Regions from separate parts of the Clostridioides sp. ES-W-0016-02 genome, predicted to be linked through region 2. Evidence: a T-box and tRNA genes for the amino acid it is inferred to sense, from the RefSeq annotation. Region 2 holds a T-box; the other holds one or more tRNA genes.

Region 1 (11,635 bases), 790 kb from region 2:
TTTTTAATATAAGAGATATGAATTGGGATAGAGAATTACTTGATATTATAGGAGTTCCTAGAAGTATTTTAGCGGATATAATGCCTACAAGTGGTGATTTTGGGACTACAGACAAAGGGGCATTTTGTGGTGTATCAATAAAAATTACTGCTTCGATGGTTGACCAGCCAGCAGCTCTATTTGGAAATGGATGCTTTGAGCCAGGTATGGTTAAAAATACTTATGGAACAGGATGTTTCTTATATATGAATATAGGTGAAGAGTTGAAAATAGCGGGTAATGGTATATTAACAACTGTTGCTTGGAAAATAGGAGACAAAATTACATATGCTTATGATGGCGGAGTATATATAGCAGGTGCTGCAATACAGTGGCTTAGAGATGGAATTGGAGTTATAAAAAATTACTCAGAAACTGATGATATGGCTAACTCAATACCAAGTACTGGTGGTGTATATTTTGTTCCAGCGTTTGCAGGGATTGCAGCACCTTATTGGGACCAATATGCAAGAGGTACAATGGTTGGTATAACAGGCAGTACTAAGAAAGAGCATATAGTAAGAGCTACTCTTGAATCTGTTGCACTTCAGGTCAAAGATGTTGTTGACTCTATGAATTTAGCTTCAGGAAAGGATATAAAAATGCTAAGAGTGGATGGTGGAATTACAAAAAATAATTTTACAATGCAGTTTCAATCCGATATATTAGATATACCAATTGAAATTGCAGAAAATCCTGAGACAACAGTGCTTGGAGTAGGATATATGGCAGGTCTTTCCTGTGGTGTTTGGAATAGTATTGATGAAATTAGAAATGAGTTTACAATAAGTAAAGAATACACTCCAAATATGACAAAACAAAAAAGAGAAGAAATTTTGCTTGGGTGGAATCAAGCAGTAAAAAGAGCTATGAACTGGGAAAACGATACCAAAAAGATGTGTGCTAATTAAAGTACAACATAGTATTTACATGTATAGGAGGAATTAAATATGCCCTTTGATAAAGTTATATTATATATAATGGCTGTAGGGGTGCTTTTAGGAGCATTAGATAGGATAATTGGAAATAAATTTGGTCTTGGTGAACAATTCGAAGAAGGTTTTAATTCAATGGGTCCACTAGCTTTAGGGATGGTTGGTATAGTTTGTTTAGCTCCAGTTATCTCAAATGTATTAGGACCAGTAATAATACCAATATTCAATTTATGTGGAGCAGACCCATCTATGTTTGCAACCATATTAGCAAATGATATGGGAGGATATCCATTAGCGATGGAACTTGCACACAATAAAGAAGCAGGGATGCTTGCAGGATTAGTTGTATCATCAATGCTTGGGTGTACACTTGTATTTTCAATCCCAGTAGGATTAGGCCTTATAGAGTATGAAGACAGACCATTTTTTGCAAAAGGGTTATTAATAGGATTAATAACAATACCTTTTGGAGGGATTGTAGGAGGAATGATAGCAGGATTTAATTTATCAATGGTGATTATAAATATGGTGCCAGTAATAATATTAGCAGTAATATTAGCAATAGGTCTGAAAGTAAATTCAACACTTATGATAAATGGGTCTTTAGTTTTTGGAAAAATTATATCTATATTGATAACAATAGGATTAGGTGCAGCAGCATTTCAAGAAATAACAGGGGTAGTACTTATAAAAGGAATGACACCTATAAGAGAGGGTATTCAAGTAATTGGAAGTATTGCAATAGTATTATTGGGTACTTTTCCTATACTACATTTATTAGTTAAAGTTTTAAATAAACCACTTACAGCAATAGGTGGAAAATTAGGTATGGATGCAACAAGTGCAGCTGGATTAGTTTTCACTTTAGCTAATAGTATTCCAGTGTATAAAATGATGAAAGACATGAGCCCAAAGGGAAAAGTAGTAAATACAGCATGGTTAGTTTGTGCAACAGCAGCACTAGGTGATCACCTAGGATTTACAGCAGGAGTAGTGCCAGAGATGATTACACCTGTTGTAATTGGAAAGTTAGTTGGTGGAGTATTGGCGATTGCACTTGCTATGGTAATGACAAAAGATTTAACAGCAGAAGAAGAGCAAAGTAGTAAAATGAAAAAAGAGGTTGTATAAAAGAATTAATGTTAAAGTAAGCGTTAAGCTAAATTAAAAAATAGAGTTAAGTTAAAAAAATAAGGTAAATAAAAAAAGACATAGTGACATAGTAAAAACACTGTATAGTTTAGGTATAAATGGAGCTAAATAAATAATTATTTGGCTCCTTAACTTTAATCAATGATATTTTATAAGGAACTAAAAAGCAATCATATAAGCTAATTATCAGCTATGACTAAAGGTATTCCTTTTTGAGAAAATTCTATAATTATGTCGTGGTCTATACTAGCAGATGTAATAATAGTATCTATATGCTCTATAGGAGCAACAGAAGCAAATGAATTTATTCCAAACTTAGGTGGCTCAACAACTACTATTGACTTTCTAGACCTTTCAATCATTTTTTTTCGAACAAGTGATTCTTCTAAGTGATAGTCAGAAATACCATTTTCAAGTGTAATACCTCCAGCACCTAAAATTGCCTTATCAACATTAAATTGTTCAATGGCTGCTAATGTAAGTGGTCCAGAAAAAGAACCTTCAGTTTCTCTAAGATATCCACCAAGTACATATACTTTTATATTAGTATTCATAAGTTCATTTGCAACCAAAATTGAGTTAGTTATTACAGTTAAGTTTTTTTTGTCTTTTAAACTTTTTGCAACTTCAAGAACAGTAGTTCCAGTATCCATAAAAATAGTGTCATTTGTATTTATAAATTCACTACATTTAAGAGCAATTTGTTTTTTATCATTTGAATTTATTTTTTTTCTTTTAATATAGTTAAGTTCTACGCTACTTGCTATAACTGGTATAGCACCACCATAAACTCTTTTTAAAAGTCCAATACTTTCCATATGTGCTAGGTCTCTTCGTGCTGTTTCTATTGATATATCAAACATTTGGACTATGTCATTTATTTTAATTATATTATCTGATTCGAGAATACTTAAAATCTTCTCATATCTTTCCTGTGGTAACATGGAAAATCCTCCTTGGATTAATATTATTTTAGTTTTAAGCATAACTTATGATGAATTAAGGATTTATGTCTATATGTTAATGTGTGTATATTTAGTAAATAATATTATAAGCGTTATGCAAGATAATTTTACCATATTTCAAACTTACATTTAAGTAAAAAAGTGAAAATAGATATTTAATGACTTAAAATACCTTAAATTTCATAAATTAATTGACTAAAATATAATTTTATTATATAATTTAATTGCATAGAAATAAGGAGAAGTACTCAAGTGGCTCAAGAGGATCCCCTGCTAAGGGATTAGGCTGGGTAACCGGTGCGAGGGTTCGAATCCCTCCTTCTCCGCCAATTATCAAAGGCTATCCTTGTTGAAGGTAGTCTTTTTTGTAATGTCTATTAATAAAAACAACCTAGCAGACATAATTAAAGAAAGGAGGTAATATATGACAACTTTAATTTTCTTTATAGTGGGAATAGCATCTTTAGTGGTTGCTTTCGTTATTGATGGGGGACACATTGGAGCCTTATTTGTATTTTCATCAGCACTTGTTGTTTTTGGTGGAACTATAGGGGCTGTTGGTGCTTCAACACCATTTCCTGTATTCAAAAAGTCCATAAAGATAATGTTGTTAGCTTTTAAAAATAAAAAGCCTAACAATATAGAAAACATAGTTTATTTCAAAGAAATTGCAATCAAGGCCAGAAAAGAAGGTCTTCTTAGTATTGATAAAGAAATAAGCGAAAATGATGAATTGGACCCATTTATTAGAAAAGGTCTTGAACTTATGGTAGACGGCGTTGATGCAGCTACAATAAGAAATATATTAGAATCTCAAATACAAATAACATCAAAAAGACATAAAGAAGGAATAGCAATATTCGATTCAGCAGGAGGGTATGCACCTACACTGGGAATCATAGGTACAGTTATGGGATTAGTACATATTTTAGGAAATCTTTCGAGTAATCCAGATGCACTTGGACCTCAGATATCTGTAGCGTTTTTGGCTACTTTATACGGTGTTGGTTCAGCCAATTTAATTTGGTTACCAATAGCATCAAAGCTTAAAGCTATAAATCAGCAAGAAACTAATGAAAGACTTTTAGTGATAGAAGCGATACTATCTATACTTGAGGGAGATAATTCTAATTTAATGACAGAAAAATTAAAGATATTTTTAAATTCAAAAGAATTAATTGAACTTGGAGAAGCTGATGGTAGAATTGAATAATATAAAAGGATGGAATATTTATGTTACATGATGAAGACGAAAAAGAAGAAAATAATGAGCGATGGCTTTTAACTTATTCAGACCTCATAACATTACTTATGATTTTCTTTGTCATAATGTATTCTATGAGTAATGTTGATGCAGAGAAATATAAACAATTATCTCAATCTCTAAGTTCTGCATTTGGTGGTTCATCTGGAGTTATTGAAGGTGGACAAAATAAAATAGAACCAGTAGTTGACCAAAACAATAATAATCTAGATAGTTTACAAAATCCTGAGTTTAAAGAAGTTGGTGAAAATATTCAAAAGTATTTAAATGAAAGTGGATTGGCAAATTCGGTATCATTAAAAGCTCAAGATAGAGGACTAGTAATAAGCCTTAAAGATACTATATTATTTGATACTGGAAAAGCTGTTATAATAAATGATTCTAGAGATAAGATTATTCAAATAGGTAAGATGTTAAATGAAATGAATAGTTATATAAGAGTAGAAGGTCATACAGATAACCTATCTATAAAAAATTCTGAATTTAAATCTAATTGGGATTTATCAGTTATGAGAGCAACCAATGTTGTCCAACTTCTTATTGATAGTGCAGGTATTGCACCAAATAAGTTGTCTGCTGTAGGATATGGTGAATTTAGACCAATAGCTGACAATTCATCTCCAGATGGCAAATCAAAAAACAGAAGAGTTGATATAGTCTTGGTTGATAGTAAGTTCGATGATGTAGAAAATGTTGGAGAAAATAAATAGTTAAATAAGCTATCTCAATACAGAGTTATTTCTAATAAGGGATAGCTTTTTTATGCGAAAATTAAAAATAGATGATTAGTAAGTTACCTTTTTGTGATAAATATATGGTATCTTAAACATATAATATTTAAATTATGAAAGGACTCAATTTTAAAATTGATATCAAAGGTGAGTAAATAAATGGGTAATAAGAATAAAAACACAAAATATAAAGATAAAACAAGGGCAAGGTATAATAAAAAGGTTGAAACTTTAAATAAAGAGAAGTTAAAAGAATCTAATAAACAACATAAAAAAGAAGATAAGATTACTACTATTATTAATAAATCTAGTATTGTATTATGTGTTCTTTTAGTAATATTTTCTTTACTTTATCTGTTTAAGTTAGTTCAGCTTAATATAATAATGACACTTTTAGTAATTACAGTGGCTATTCAACAAGGTTTGGTATCATTTGGTGCATTTAGAGAGAAGAATTATGCTAAAGGTATATTTTCAATATTTGTAATCATTTGTTTTCTAGTTGCTTTTAAATATACTGTTAGTCCTATTTAAATATATCAGTAAATATTTTATAATTAATATAAGTAATTAAGTTACGGTTTTAATGCTATAATAAATTTTATACATTTGAAGGAGTCGATTTTATGAATAGGAGTGGATTTGTAAAATTAATTATCACATCAATGATTATTTTATTACTTACAGGGTGTGATTTGAAAAAGGAAGAGAGTTATAAACTAGATCCAGAAAATCCGACATCAATAGAAATTTGGCATTATTATAATGGACAGCAAAAAATGGCGTTTGATAAGCTAGTTAAGGAATTTAATGACACTGTAGGTGCTGAAAAAGGAATTATTGTTGAAGCGTTTAGTCAGGGAAATGTAGTTGATTTATCTGAAAAGGTGCTGGATTCTGCTAATAAAAAGGTTGGTTCTGAAGATGTTCCAAATATTTTTGCAGCGTACTCAGATACTGCATATGAAATGGATAAATTAAAACTACTAGTAGATATTGATAAGTACATAAGTAAGGATGAATTAAATGAGTATATAGAAGAATATGTAGATGAAGGTAGACTAAATTCTGATAACGAACTTAAGCTTTTTCCGATTGCAAAGTCTACTGAGATTTTGATGTTAAATAAGACAGATTGGGATAAGTTTGCCAAAGCAACAAATTCAAATATAAATGATATACAAACAATTGAAGGATTAGTAGAGACATCAAAGAAATACTATGAATGGACAGATAGTTTAACAAAAGAGCCTAATGATGGTAAAGCATTTTTTGGAAGAGATGCTCTAGCAAATTATATTATTATAGGAAGTAAGCAGTTAGGAGTAGAAATTTTTTCAGTTAAAGATGGAAAAGTTACACTGAATCTTGATGAAAAGGTTATGAAAAAATTATGGGATAATTTTTATGTCCCATATATAAATGGATATTTTGCATCTTATGGTAAGTTCCGTTCTGATGATGCAAAAACAGGAGATATACTAGCTCTTGTTGGCTCTAGTTCAGGAGCATCATATTTTCCAGATGAAGTAATGTTAAATGATAATGAGAGTTATAAAATTGAGACATCTGTCTTTCAAGCTCCACGTTTTAAAGATAAAGAAAAATATGCTGTACAACAAGGGGCAGGAATGGCTGTAACAAAATCTACTAAAGAAGAAGAGTATGCATCAGTAGAATTTTTAAAATGGTTTACAGATAAAGAGTCTAATGTAAAATTCTCTATTGCTTCTGGATATCTACCAGTAAAGAAAAAAACAAATAATTTGGATGTTATAAAGGATGTTATGAATAAAGACGATTTAAAGGTATCAAGTAAAGTGGAAAGTTCAATTGTTTCATCTATTGAACAGATTAATAGTTGTAAGTTGTACACTAATAAAGCATTTGATGGTGGGACAAAAGCCAGACAAATCCTTGAGTATTCAATGATTGATAAAGCTAAAGAAGATTTAAATAAAATAAATGAATTAATAAAAAATGGAACCTCTAAAGAGAATGCAGTAGCACAATTTAATAATAATGAAAATTTTTCAGCATGGTTTTTAAATTTTAAGACTGAGCTTGAAAATGCTGTAAAAGAGTAGGTGAATTGGCAACGTGTACCAAAATGCACAAAGGTATGGGTGGAATAAATATGGAAAATAATCTAAAAAAGAATAACTCAATAATGAAAAAGATGATATTTCCTCTAATTATTGTTATGCTAATTCAAACAAGTTTATTTTGTGCCACAATTTTATGGGGAGGAACTATTAAAAGACTAAATGATAATTCATTTGATATTTTAAATGAAAGAGTAATTAATCGTAAAAATTATATACAAAATGAGATGTTACAAAGATGGTCAAAGACAAGCGAGACAGAACTAGCTATTAACTCATCTGTAAAAAAGGTTTTAGATGAAAATAATGTCTCAATTAAAGATGTGGGTATAAACGAAGAAATTAATAAAGAAATTATAAAAAATATATCAAAAGATTTAATATATCTTTTGAGAAAAAATTCTGTTACAGGTTCTTTCATAATTTTAAATAACAAAGATATTGAATATGATTCAATAAATAGTAAAGATGAAATAAGTAAGACAGGATTGTATATAAGAGACCTAGACCCTAAATTTAACCCAAATGATAATTCTGATTTGCTAATTGAAAGAGGCTCCTCAGAGATAGCAAGAAGTTTTGGAATATCTATGGATAGTTATTGGGCTCCAAAGTTTTCCTTTAAAAGTGAAAATGAGGAAAAAGGAGATAATTTCTTTTATAAACCATTTAGAGCTGCAATTGATAATCCAAATACATCAAGTTCTAATTTAGGATACTGGGGAAGTCAGTTCTTATTAACAAATGAAGGCGATAGAGTTATAACATATTCAGTTCCTCTTATTTATGAAGATGGAACTGTATATGGAGTACTTGGAATAGATTTAGGTATAAATTATTTAAGAGAGTTGCTTCCATATGGGGAGATAAATGAAAATAAAAAAGGTAATTATATTTTAGGCGTAGATAGAAATGATGATTTGGCATTTGAAAATGTTGTTTCGAATGGTTATACATTTAAAGACAAATTTTGGGATGGTTTACATTCGAACCTTGAGCAAAAAGAATCTTATAAAAATGTATATAAAGTTAAAAATGAAGATGATGGTAAAATTAAAGAAAGTACTTATGCTAGTGTACAATATTTAGATTTATACAATTCCAATACTCCATTTGAAAATGAGCGTTGGGCTCTTTTGGGAATTATTGAAGAAAAAAGTTTATTGTGTTTTTCAAAAAGAGTGGAAACCTTGGTAATAGTGTCTGTTGCAGTTTCCTTAGTGATAGGGCTTATAGGTATTTATATTGCTTCGAGATTGTTTACAAAACCAATTGTTCTTTTGGTTAATAAAGTTAGAAATAGTAATCCATCAAAACCAGTAAATCTTGATAAAATAAACATATCTGAAATAGATGAATTATCTTCAGCCATAGAGCTACTTAGTGCAAATGTTGCAGATTCCTCATCAAAATTATCACAAATTATTGAAATTGCAGATATGCCAATTGGAGCTTTTGAATTATATAAAAATGGAGATAATGTTTTTTGTACAAAAGGATTTTTTAGTATATTTACTACGGATGATGAATTTCAAGAATATGGATATATATCAAAAAGTAAATTTATGAAAAAAATGAATGAAATGGATACATATTTACAGAAAAATTATAAGACAGAAAATATATACATATATAAATTTGAATCTAAAGATAAAACTTCTAAGTGGATAAGATTAAATATTGTTGAAGATGACTTAAAGATATTAGGTGTTGTTGTTGATGTTACAAAAGAGTTTATTGAGAAAATGAAAATTGAGTATGAAAGAGATTTTGATATTTTAACAAATCTTCTAAATAGGAGAGCTTTTTATTCACAAGTACGAGAAAAATTTGAAAATAAAGAAGAGATTAAAATAGCTGCATTTATAATGTGGGATTTAGATAATTTAAAATATATTAATGATACCTATGGTCATGATGCTGGTGATGAATATATTAGATGTGCAGCAGATATACTTAAAAAGTTTATATCATGGAATGGTATAGTTTCTAGACTTTCAGGGGATGAGTTTTATGTATTCATATATGGGTATGAAAGTAAAGATAGCATAAGAACTATTATTAACTCAGTTAAGACACAGATGAATAATACTTTATTAAAGCTTCATGATGGGACAGAATTTAAAATAAGAGCATCAGCAGGAATTTCTTGGTATCCTAGCGATTCAACTAACTATGATGAACTAATGAAATATGCAGATTTTGCTATGTATCAAATTAAAAATACAATTAAAGGTGAAGTAAGTGAATTTGATGTCAATATATATAATAAAGATTCATTCTTGTTGCATAATAGAGAAGAGTTAAATAAATTAATTGATGGTCAATTGGTTGAATATGCATTTCAGCCTATTGTGGATTGTAAAGGTGAAGTATTTGCATATGAAGCACTTATGAGACCCAAAATGGAAACTTTTAGTTCTCCAATGGATGTTATTAGATTGGCTCGTTCACAGTCTAAGTTATATCAAATCGAACGTATCACATGGTTCAAAGCACTTAAATCTTTTAAGAGATATAGGGAACAGTTTGGAGTGTGTAAATTGTTCTTAAACTCTATACCAAATAATAATTTATCAAAAGTTGATTTTGAAGAAATAGAAGATTTATATGGTAATTATCTAAATAGGGTAGTGCTAGAAATAACAGAGAATGATAAGATTAGTGAAGATTTTATTGACAAAAAGAAAGTGTATATAAATCAGTGGAATATAGAAATTGCTTTAGATGATTTTGGAACAGGTTACAATGGCGATGCTGTACTACTGTACATAATGCCAAATTATGTGAAGATTGATATGTCTATTGTAAGAGGTATTGACAAAGATGAAGATAGAAGAAAAATACTAAAAAACCTTATTTCATATTCTAAAGAAAGAAATATTAAAGTTATAGCAGAAGGTGTAGAAACCAAAAGTGAAATGGAAGCATTAGTAGCTATTGGAATAGATTATATTCAAGGATATTACATTGGTAAACCAGAATTTGTTCCTCAAGATATAAGTGATAAAATTAAACAGGAACTCAAGATATGTTATGAAAATAGAGATGATATAGTTTAATAGAAGAAAAATTAAATGTATTTTTAGGATACTTTTAGTTTATAATTAAAAAAGAAAATAGGATGATTATAAATTAAGGTGGTGGATGTAATAATCACAACAAATATAGATATAAGACAGTTAAATGAAAATCAACTAGAAGCAGTTGAACATATAGATGGGCCTTGCATGATACTTGCAGGGCCTGGTTCAGGTAAGACTAGGGTAATTACATATAGAATAGCTAATATGGTAGTAAACAAAAATATAGCACCAGCAAGAATATTGGCGATAAGTTTTACCAAAGCATCCTCAGTAGAAATGAAAAATAGAGCATTGAGTTTAAGTGATGATATAAGACTCAATAAGGTAACATATGGCACTTTTCATTCTGTGTTTTTTAAGATTTTGAGGTATTTTGAAAGGTACAATTTAGATAGCATATTTGATGAAAAGTCAAAGAGGATAACAATAAAGGCAATATTAAAAAGTCTAAATATAGAAAATGCAGATGATGATGAAAATATAGGTCAAGTTATAAATGAAATATCTTATGTAAAAAATGAACTTATGGATAAGAATGAATTTAGCTCAGAAGTGTTGACAAAAGATGAGTTTTTAAAAGTATATAATTTATATGAAGAGCAAAAATCAAAAGTTAATAAGATTGATTTTGATGATATGCTTATAAAGACTTATTATTTGCTTTTGAATAATAAATCAGCCTTAGAAATGGTTAGGAATGTATATAAATATATATTGATAGATGAATTCCAAGATATAAATAAAGTGCAATTTGAGGTTTTAAAGTTAATTTGTAATCCACTAAACAACATATTTGCGGTTGGAGACGAAGACCAAAGTATATATGGTTTTAGAGGAGCTAGACCAGATTTTTTGCTTGAATTTGAAAAATATTTTAATAATACTAAAAAAATAGTGCTGGATGTAAATTATAGGTCTAAAAGTGAAATAGTAAATACTGCAAACAGGCTTATAGAAAAAAATAGAAATAGATATGAAAAAGTTATTAAATGTAGTCAAGGTAAGGGAGGCATTGTGAGTTATATTTCTCCATATGATTCAGAGGAAGAAGCTTTACATATTGCCAAGGAAATAATTGACGAAATAAAAAAGGATTATGTAGAGTATTCAGATTTTGCAGTAATTTATAGAACTAATATACAGTCAAGAGCCTTAGTAGATGTATTTATGGATATGAGAATTCCATTTGTAGTAAAAGATTCAGTAATTACAATATATGACCATTGGGCAAGTCAGGATATACTAGCATATTTAAGAATAGGTATTAATCCAAAATCAAATAAAGATTGGTTAAGAATTATAAATAAGCCATTTAGATATATATCTAAAGATAATGTAAATATGGTTAAAGATGAAAA
Region 2 (6,933 bases):
TATATGTCTTGTCCCTATTATAAGCTTTTTTATTCTAGAATTAACTATTGCACCACTACACATTATACAAGGCTCTAGTGTAACATACAAATCACAATCTGTCAATCTCCATCCACCTAATTTTTCTGATGCTTGCTTTATCGCTAAAATTTCTGCATGAGCTGTAGAATCTTTCAATGTTTCTGTAAGGTTATGAGCCCTTGCTATTATCTGATTATCTTTAACTATAACAGCACCTATTGGTGTTTCTCTCTTATTATATGCTTTATATGCTTCTTTTAATGCTTCTTTCATATAAAATGAACTTTCCATAATTCCTCCCAAAACTTATAACAAACTTATCTTATCATAATTCATTTTATAATTCAACTTAATTTTATTTTGTTTATTTAATATATTGCTATACATAGCTACATTTAATTTAAATTAACCTAAAAAAAATTTTTCAACGTCTAATTAAATGTTGATTTATGAAAATATTTAGCTTTTTATGATGAATATTCTATTATATATATTAACATAAAAAAGTTATGAAATTATTAAATCTCATAACTTTTTCTAATTTACTATTTACTTACAGTATATTTTTAATCTTAAAATATATTATCACTTATATAATATTAATACATAATTATTTTATAACATCAACACCCATATAAGGTCTTAATTCTTCTGGAACCACTACAGAGCCATCTGCTTGTTGATAATTTTCTAATATAGCAGCTAAACATCTTCCTATAGCCAATCCAGAACCATTTAATGTATGAACATATTCTGCTTTTGATTTTTTATCCCTTTTAAATCTTATTCCCGCTCTTCTTGCTTGGAAATCTTCAAAGTTTGAACAAGAAGATATTTCTACATATCTATTATAACTTGGCATCCAAACTTCTAAATCATATTTAAAAGCAGCTGTAAATCCTAAGTCTCCTGTACATATTCTTACAACTCTATATGGAAGACCTAACATTTGTAACATAGTTTCAGCATCATGAGTTAATGATTCTAATTCCTTATAAGAATCCTCTGGTTTAACAAATTTAACTAATTCAACTTTATTGAATTGATGCTGTCTAACTAAACCTCTTGTGTCTCTTCCTGCTGAACCAGCTTCAGATCTAAAGCAAGGAGTATATGCACAATATTTTATTGGAAGTTCTGCAACATCTAATATCTCATTAGCATGTATATTTGTCACAGGTACTTCAGCTGTTGGTATTAAGAAATACTCTAGCCCTTCTATTTTAAACATATCTTCCTCAAATTTAGGAAGTTGACCAGTGCCTATAAAACTATTTCTATTAGCCATAAATGGAGGTAAAACTTCTGTATATCCATGTTTAGCTGTATGAGTATTTAAGAAGAAATTCATTAAAGATCTTTCTAATCTAGCACCTAATCCTCTATATAAAGTAAATCTTGAACCAGTTATTTTTCCAGCTGTTTCAAAGTCTAATATCCCTAAACCAGTTCCTATATCCCAGTGAGCTTTATGTTCAAAATCAAATTTTGTAGGTTCTCCCCAAGTTCTTACTTGAACATTATCTTCATCTGTTTCACCTTGTGGCACATCTGGATGAGGTACATTTGGAATTCTCATCAATGCATATTCCATTTTTCCTTCAACTTCTTTTACTTTCTCATCAATACCTTTTATCTTGTCTGATAATTCTTTTAATCTTGCTTTTTCCTCTTCTACATCTTTTCCTTCTTTTATTAATTGTGGTATCTTTTTAGAGTTTACATTTAATTCATTTTTCATAACTTCAACTTCTTGAAGTATCTCTCTTCTTTTATTATCTAATTCCACTACAGCATCAAGGTCGAATTCTTTTTCGCCTCTTATTTCCATAGCTTTTTTAATATCATCTAAATTTTCTCTTATTCTTTTAATATCTAACATATTAATTCCTCCTAATAATTTTTATAATATAAATTAATAATTCCAATTTAAATTAAAACATTTTTAACTGCAAATTCTTAGTTTAAACAAATTTTGAAAATAAAAAAAGACCTCCGTTTACCCTATAAAAGGGACGAAAATCTTTTATCCGCGTTGCCACCCTAATTGATTATACCCATATGTACAATCCTCTCAGACCTGTAACGTAGGTAAACGTCTAGCTTTAACTAGAAGCTCTAGAGTAGATTCAAAAACCATTGTAATGAGTTCTCACCATCCACTCATTCTCTGAATACAACCTGTTTTTTACTATTTTCTTTCAATGCTTTTAACTAATTGTTTTATTTGATAATCATTATATTATATATATTAACATCTTTCAATACTATTATTCAATTTTTTTTAGAATTTTCTTTAATTTGTTATCTTGAATTTGATTTTTTTGTTTAATTAAAATATTATCTTTTATCTAAAGAATTTAAATTACTTGTGTTATTAAACAATAATGAAGCAGGAATAAATGGAACTTCTATTTTATTTTCATCAAATTTCTTTTTAACTTTTTCCATTATATCAAAGTATACATCCCAGTAATCATCAGTTTTAACCCAAGGCCTAGCAACTATTTGCATAGTATTATTACCTATAGAGTTTAACCCTATGATTGGCTTTGGATCATCTAGTATCCTTTTTTCATTTGTAAAAATTTCATTTAATATAGATTTAACCATATCTATATCGCTGTCATAAGAAATATTATACGAAAAATCTATTCTTCTTTTATTTTGATGTGTGTAATTAATTATATTATTACTTGTCAATTGAAAATTTGGTATTATTATAGTTTTATTATCTGGAGTTTTAAGAACAGTGCTAAATATTTGTATATCAGAAACTGTACCTTCCACACCTGACCCTTGAATATAATCACCTATATTGAATGGCTTAAAAAACAAAATAATCATGCCTGAACCTAGGTTTGATAATATTTCTTTAAATGCTAATCCTATACTAAATCCAGCTGCTCCTAAGACCGCTACAACTGATGTAGTTTGTATTCCTATAATACCTAAACTTATCAGTGATATGATGGATAGCATTGATATATATATACCATATACAATAAAATTATTTACACCTTTACTCATTCCATATTTAATTAGAAATTTAGAAACCATCTTTCTTACTATCTTAGCTATATAAATACCTATTATAAATATTGTTATTGCATATATAATATTTGGTATATTATCACTGAAATTATTAAGCATATTTTCTAAAGTTCTCTTCGTTATATTACTATTTGTTGAAGTAGTCTTAGCCAATGACAAAAAATTCATTTAACTCCTCCTTATGATAATATTCCACTGTCATCTAGTTTTTTTATTATATCTTCAATAGTTTTTTCTTTGAGTGCTTCAATTGTATGAATATGACTACATTCTGTTAAAACTGATAATTGTTTAAACTCATTTGTTTCAACTTTTATCATAAAATCATCTATATCCATTTTAGAATAAATATTAAGTTCCGCAGTTATTTGACCATATGTCGGATGATTTACAATAACATCTTTTACAATTCCACCCAAATCTACAATAATTCTTAGTTCTTCATAAATTTCTTGGGGATTTCTATGATTTTTACATTTTATTTGTCTGGAAAAATATGGTTGATTATATATTATATATCCTTGAGGTGTCGCTATTATTTCAAAACCTTTAGCTCTTATAAGCGCTATATCTTGTACTATTACTTGTCTGCTTACATTTAATAGCTCTGCTAGCACTCCACCTTTTACAGGATGCTTGGATTCCTTTAAAATATCTATTAATTTGTTTCTTCTTTCATTAGAATTCATATCATACCTTCTTTCTAAATCAAAACTTTTTGTCTATATTATATAATTCTATATTTTATCTTAGTATAAATCAATACAGAGTTTATATTCTGTTTAATTTTAGATTTTATAGCAAACAATAAAAAAAGACTACGTGGCTACGTCCTACTCTCCCAGGCAGTTTCCCACCAAGTACCATCAGCGCTAGAGAGCTTAACTTCTGTGTTCGGAATGGGAACAGGTGTATCCTCTCTGCTATTGTAACCACATAATCTCTATGCTTAATATTACTATTAAGTTATTGAAACTAGTAAAACTAGATTCTTTAGAGTTAACACTCTAAAAACTACATATATATTTTAATCAATGAACATCAAATAAATATTGGTCAAGTCCTCGACCTATTAGTATCGATAAGCTAAATACATTGCTGCACTTACACCTTCGACCTATCAACCAGATAGTCTTTCTGGGGTCTTACCCTTGCGGTGGGAAATCTTATCTTGAAGTTGGCTTCGCGCTTAGATGCTTTCAGCGCTTATCCATTCCGTACATAGCTACCCAGCCATGCCCTTGGCAGAACAACTGGTACACCAGAGGTACGTCCATCCCGGTCCTCTCGTACTAAGGACAGGTCTCCTCAAATTTCCTACGCCTGCGACGGATAGGGACCGAACTGTCTCACGACGTTCTGAACCCAGCTCGCGTACCACTTTAATGGGCGAACAGCCCAACCCTTGGGACCTACTACAGCCCCAGGATGTGATGAGCCGACATCGAGGTGCCAAACCTCCCCGTCGATGTGGACTCTTGGGGGAGATAAGCCTGTTATCCCCAGGGTAGCTTTTATCCGTTGAGCGATGGCCCTTCCACGCAGAACCACCGGATCACTAAGTCCGATTTTCATCCTTGCTCGACCTGTATGTCTTGCAATCAAGCTCTCTTTTGCCTTTACACTCTACGTACGATTTCCGACCGTACTGAGAGAACCTTTGAGCGCCTCCGTTACCTTTTGGGAGGCGACCGCCCCAGTCAAACTGCCCACCTGACAGTGTCCCAAGACCAGATTCATGGCCTATGGTTAGAGTCCCAGTACTACAAGGGTGGTATCCCAAGGATGGCTCCGCCAAAACTGGCGTCCTGGTTTCAAAGCCTCCCACCTATCCTGTACATGTAGTACCAAGACCCAATGTCAAGCTACAGTAAAGCTCCATGGGGTCTTTCCGTCCTGTCGCAGGTATCCGGCATCTTCACCGGAATTACAATTTCACCGAGTCTGTTGTTGAGACAGTGCCCAAATCGTTACGCCTTTCGTGCGGGTCGGAACTTACCCGACAAGGAATTTCGCTACCTTAGGACCGTTATAGTTACGGCCGCCGTTTACTGGGGCTTAAGTTCACTGCTTCGATTACTCTAACAGATCCCCTTAACCTTCCAGCACCGGGCAGGCGTCAGCTCCTATACATCGTCTTGCGACTTAGCAGAAACCTATGTTTTTGGTAAACAGTCGCTTGGGCCTATTCTCTGCGGCCACCGTATGGTGGCACCCCTTATCCCTAAGTTACGGGGTCATTTTGCCGAGTTCCTTAACAACAGTTCTCTCGCGGGCCTTAGGATACTCTCCTCACCCACCTGTGTCGGTTTGCGGTACGGGTACCTTTAACCTCGATAGAGACTTTTCTTGACAGTGTGAAATCAGCTACTTCGCTACTAAATTTCGCTCCCCATCACATCCCAGCATTATCAAAGCGGATTTACCTACTCTGACTGCCTCAATGCTTGGGCACACATAACCAACAGTGTGCTTAGCTTATCCTACTGTGTCATCCCATCTCTCAAACGGTTATCGGTAGTACAGGAATATCAACCTGTTGTCCATCACCTACGCCTTTCGGCCTCAGCTTAGGTCCCGACTAACCCAGGGCGGACGAACCTTCCCCTGGAAACCTTGGGTTTACGGCCTGTGGGATTCTCACCCACATCTCGCTACTCATGCCAACATTCTCACTCCCATACTGTCCACATGTCCTTACGGTCATGCTTCAACCCGTATGGGAAGCTCCCCTACCCATCATTACTGATGCCGTAGCTTCGGTAGTAAGTTTTAGCCCCGGAAATCTTCGGCGCAGGATCACTCGACCAGTGAGCTATTACGCACTCTTTGAATGAGTGGCTGCTTCTAAGCCAACATCCTGGTTGTCTGTGCAATCCCACATCCTTTACCACTTAACTTACATTTAGGGACCTTAGCTGACGATCTGGGCTGTTGCCCTTTCGACTATGAATCTTATCACCCACAGTCTGACTCCCAAGTATAAGATGACGGCATTCGGAGTTTGATAGTCTTCGGTAGGTGCAATACCCCCTAGGACATTCAGTGCTCTACCTCCGTATCTCTCACCTTGAGGCTAGCCCTAAAGCTATTTCGGGGAGAACCAGCTATCTCCGGGCTCGATTGGAATTTCACCGCTACCCACAAGTCATCCCCGAGCTTTTCAACGCTCGTGGGTTCGGACCTCCACGAAATTTTACTTTCGCTTCATCCTGCTCATGGGTAGGTCGCCCGGTTTCGGGTCTACGTCAAGTAACTGAACGCTCAGTTAAAACTCGCTTTCGCTACGGCTCCACACCTTAAGTGCTTAACCTTGCTACTTAACGTAACTCGTTGGCCCGTTCTACAAAAAGTACGCGGTCACACAAGAAATGTGCTTCCACAGCTTGTAAGTGCAGGGTTTCAGGTTCTATTTCACTCCCCTCCCGGGGTTCTTTTCACCTTTCCCTCACGGTACTATACGCTATCGGTCACTAGGTAGTATTTAGCCTTGGAGGGTGGTCCCTCCTGCTTCCCACAGGGTTTCACGTGTCCCGTGGTACTCTGGATCATATCTGAAGTTTTCTCGTTTGACATACAGGACTATTACCTTCTGTGGTGGGTCTTTCCAAACCTCTTCAATTACGATACCTCTTCGTTTAAGATATGTCCGCAACCCCAATAAAGAAAACTTTATTGGTTTGGGCTATTCCGCGTTCGCTCGCCGCTACTTACGGAATCGAATTTCTTTCTCTTCCTTCAGGTACTTAGATGTTTCAGTTCCCTGAGTTCCCCTCATTAAACTATGTATTCACTTAATGATACTTAGACATTACTCTAAGTGAGTTTCCTCATTCGGAAATCTTCGGATCAAAGTTT

Evidence for each region. The T-box of region 2 lies ahead of serS (serine--tRNA ligase). A T-box ahead of a tRNA ligase gene usually reads a tRNA of that ligase, here a tRNA-Ser.
Region 1: it has a tRNA-Ser gene. The T-box ahead of serS (serine--tRNA ligase) is inferred to sense a tRNA for this amino acid. The anticodon was not compared.

The regions. Positions count from the first base shown of each region.
Region 1 is NZ_CP061361.1:805,864-817,498, forward strand. It holds gene glpK (glycerol kinase GlpK) at 1-950, shown strand, start outside; gene IC758_RS04095 (ethanolamine utilization protein EutH) at 990-2,105, shown strand; gene IC758_RS04100 (DeoR/GlpR family DNA-binding transcription regulator) at 2,306-3,070, opposite strand; tRNA gene IC758_RS04105 (tRNA-Ser) at 3,330-3,420, shown strand; gene IC758_RS04110 (flagellar motor protein) at 3,516-4,304, shown strand; gene IC758_RS04115 (flagellar motor protein MotB) at 4,325-5,065, shown strand; gene IC758_RS04120 (hypothetical protein) at 5,246-5,620, shown strand; gene IC758_RS04125 (extracellular solute-binding protein) at 5,713-7,173, shown strand; gene IC758_RS04130 (EAL domain-containing protein) at 7,224-10,253, shown strand; gene IC758_RS04135 (ATP-dependent helicase) at 10,332-11,635, shown strand, end outside.
Region 2 is NZ_CP061361.1:18,144-25,076, reverse strand. It holds gene IC758_RS00120 (nucleoside deaminase) at 1-312, opposite strand, end outside; gene serS (serine--tRNA ligase) at 632-1,903, opposite strand; T-box leader at 2,030-2,235, opposite strand; gene IC758_RS00110 (mechanosensitive ion channel family protein) at 2,362-3,243, opposite strand; gene IC758_RS00105 (transcription repressor NadR) at 3,255-3,764, opposite strand; rRNA gene rrf (5S ribosomal RNA) at 3,896-4,012, opposite strand; rRNA gene IC758_RS00095 (23S ribosomal RNA) at 4,128-6,933, opposite strand, start outside.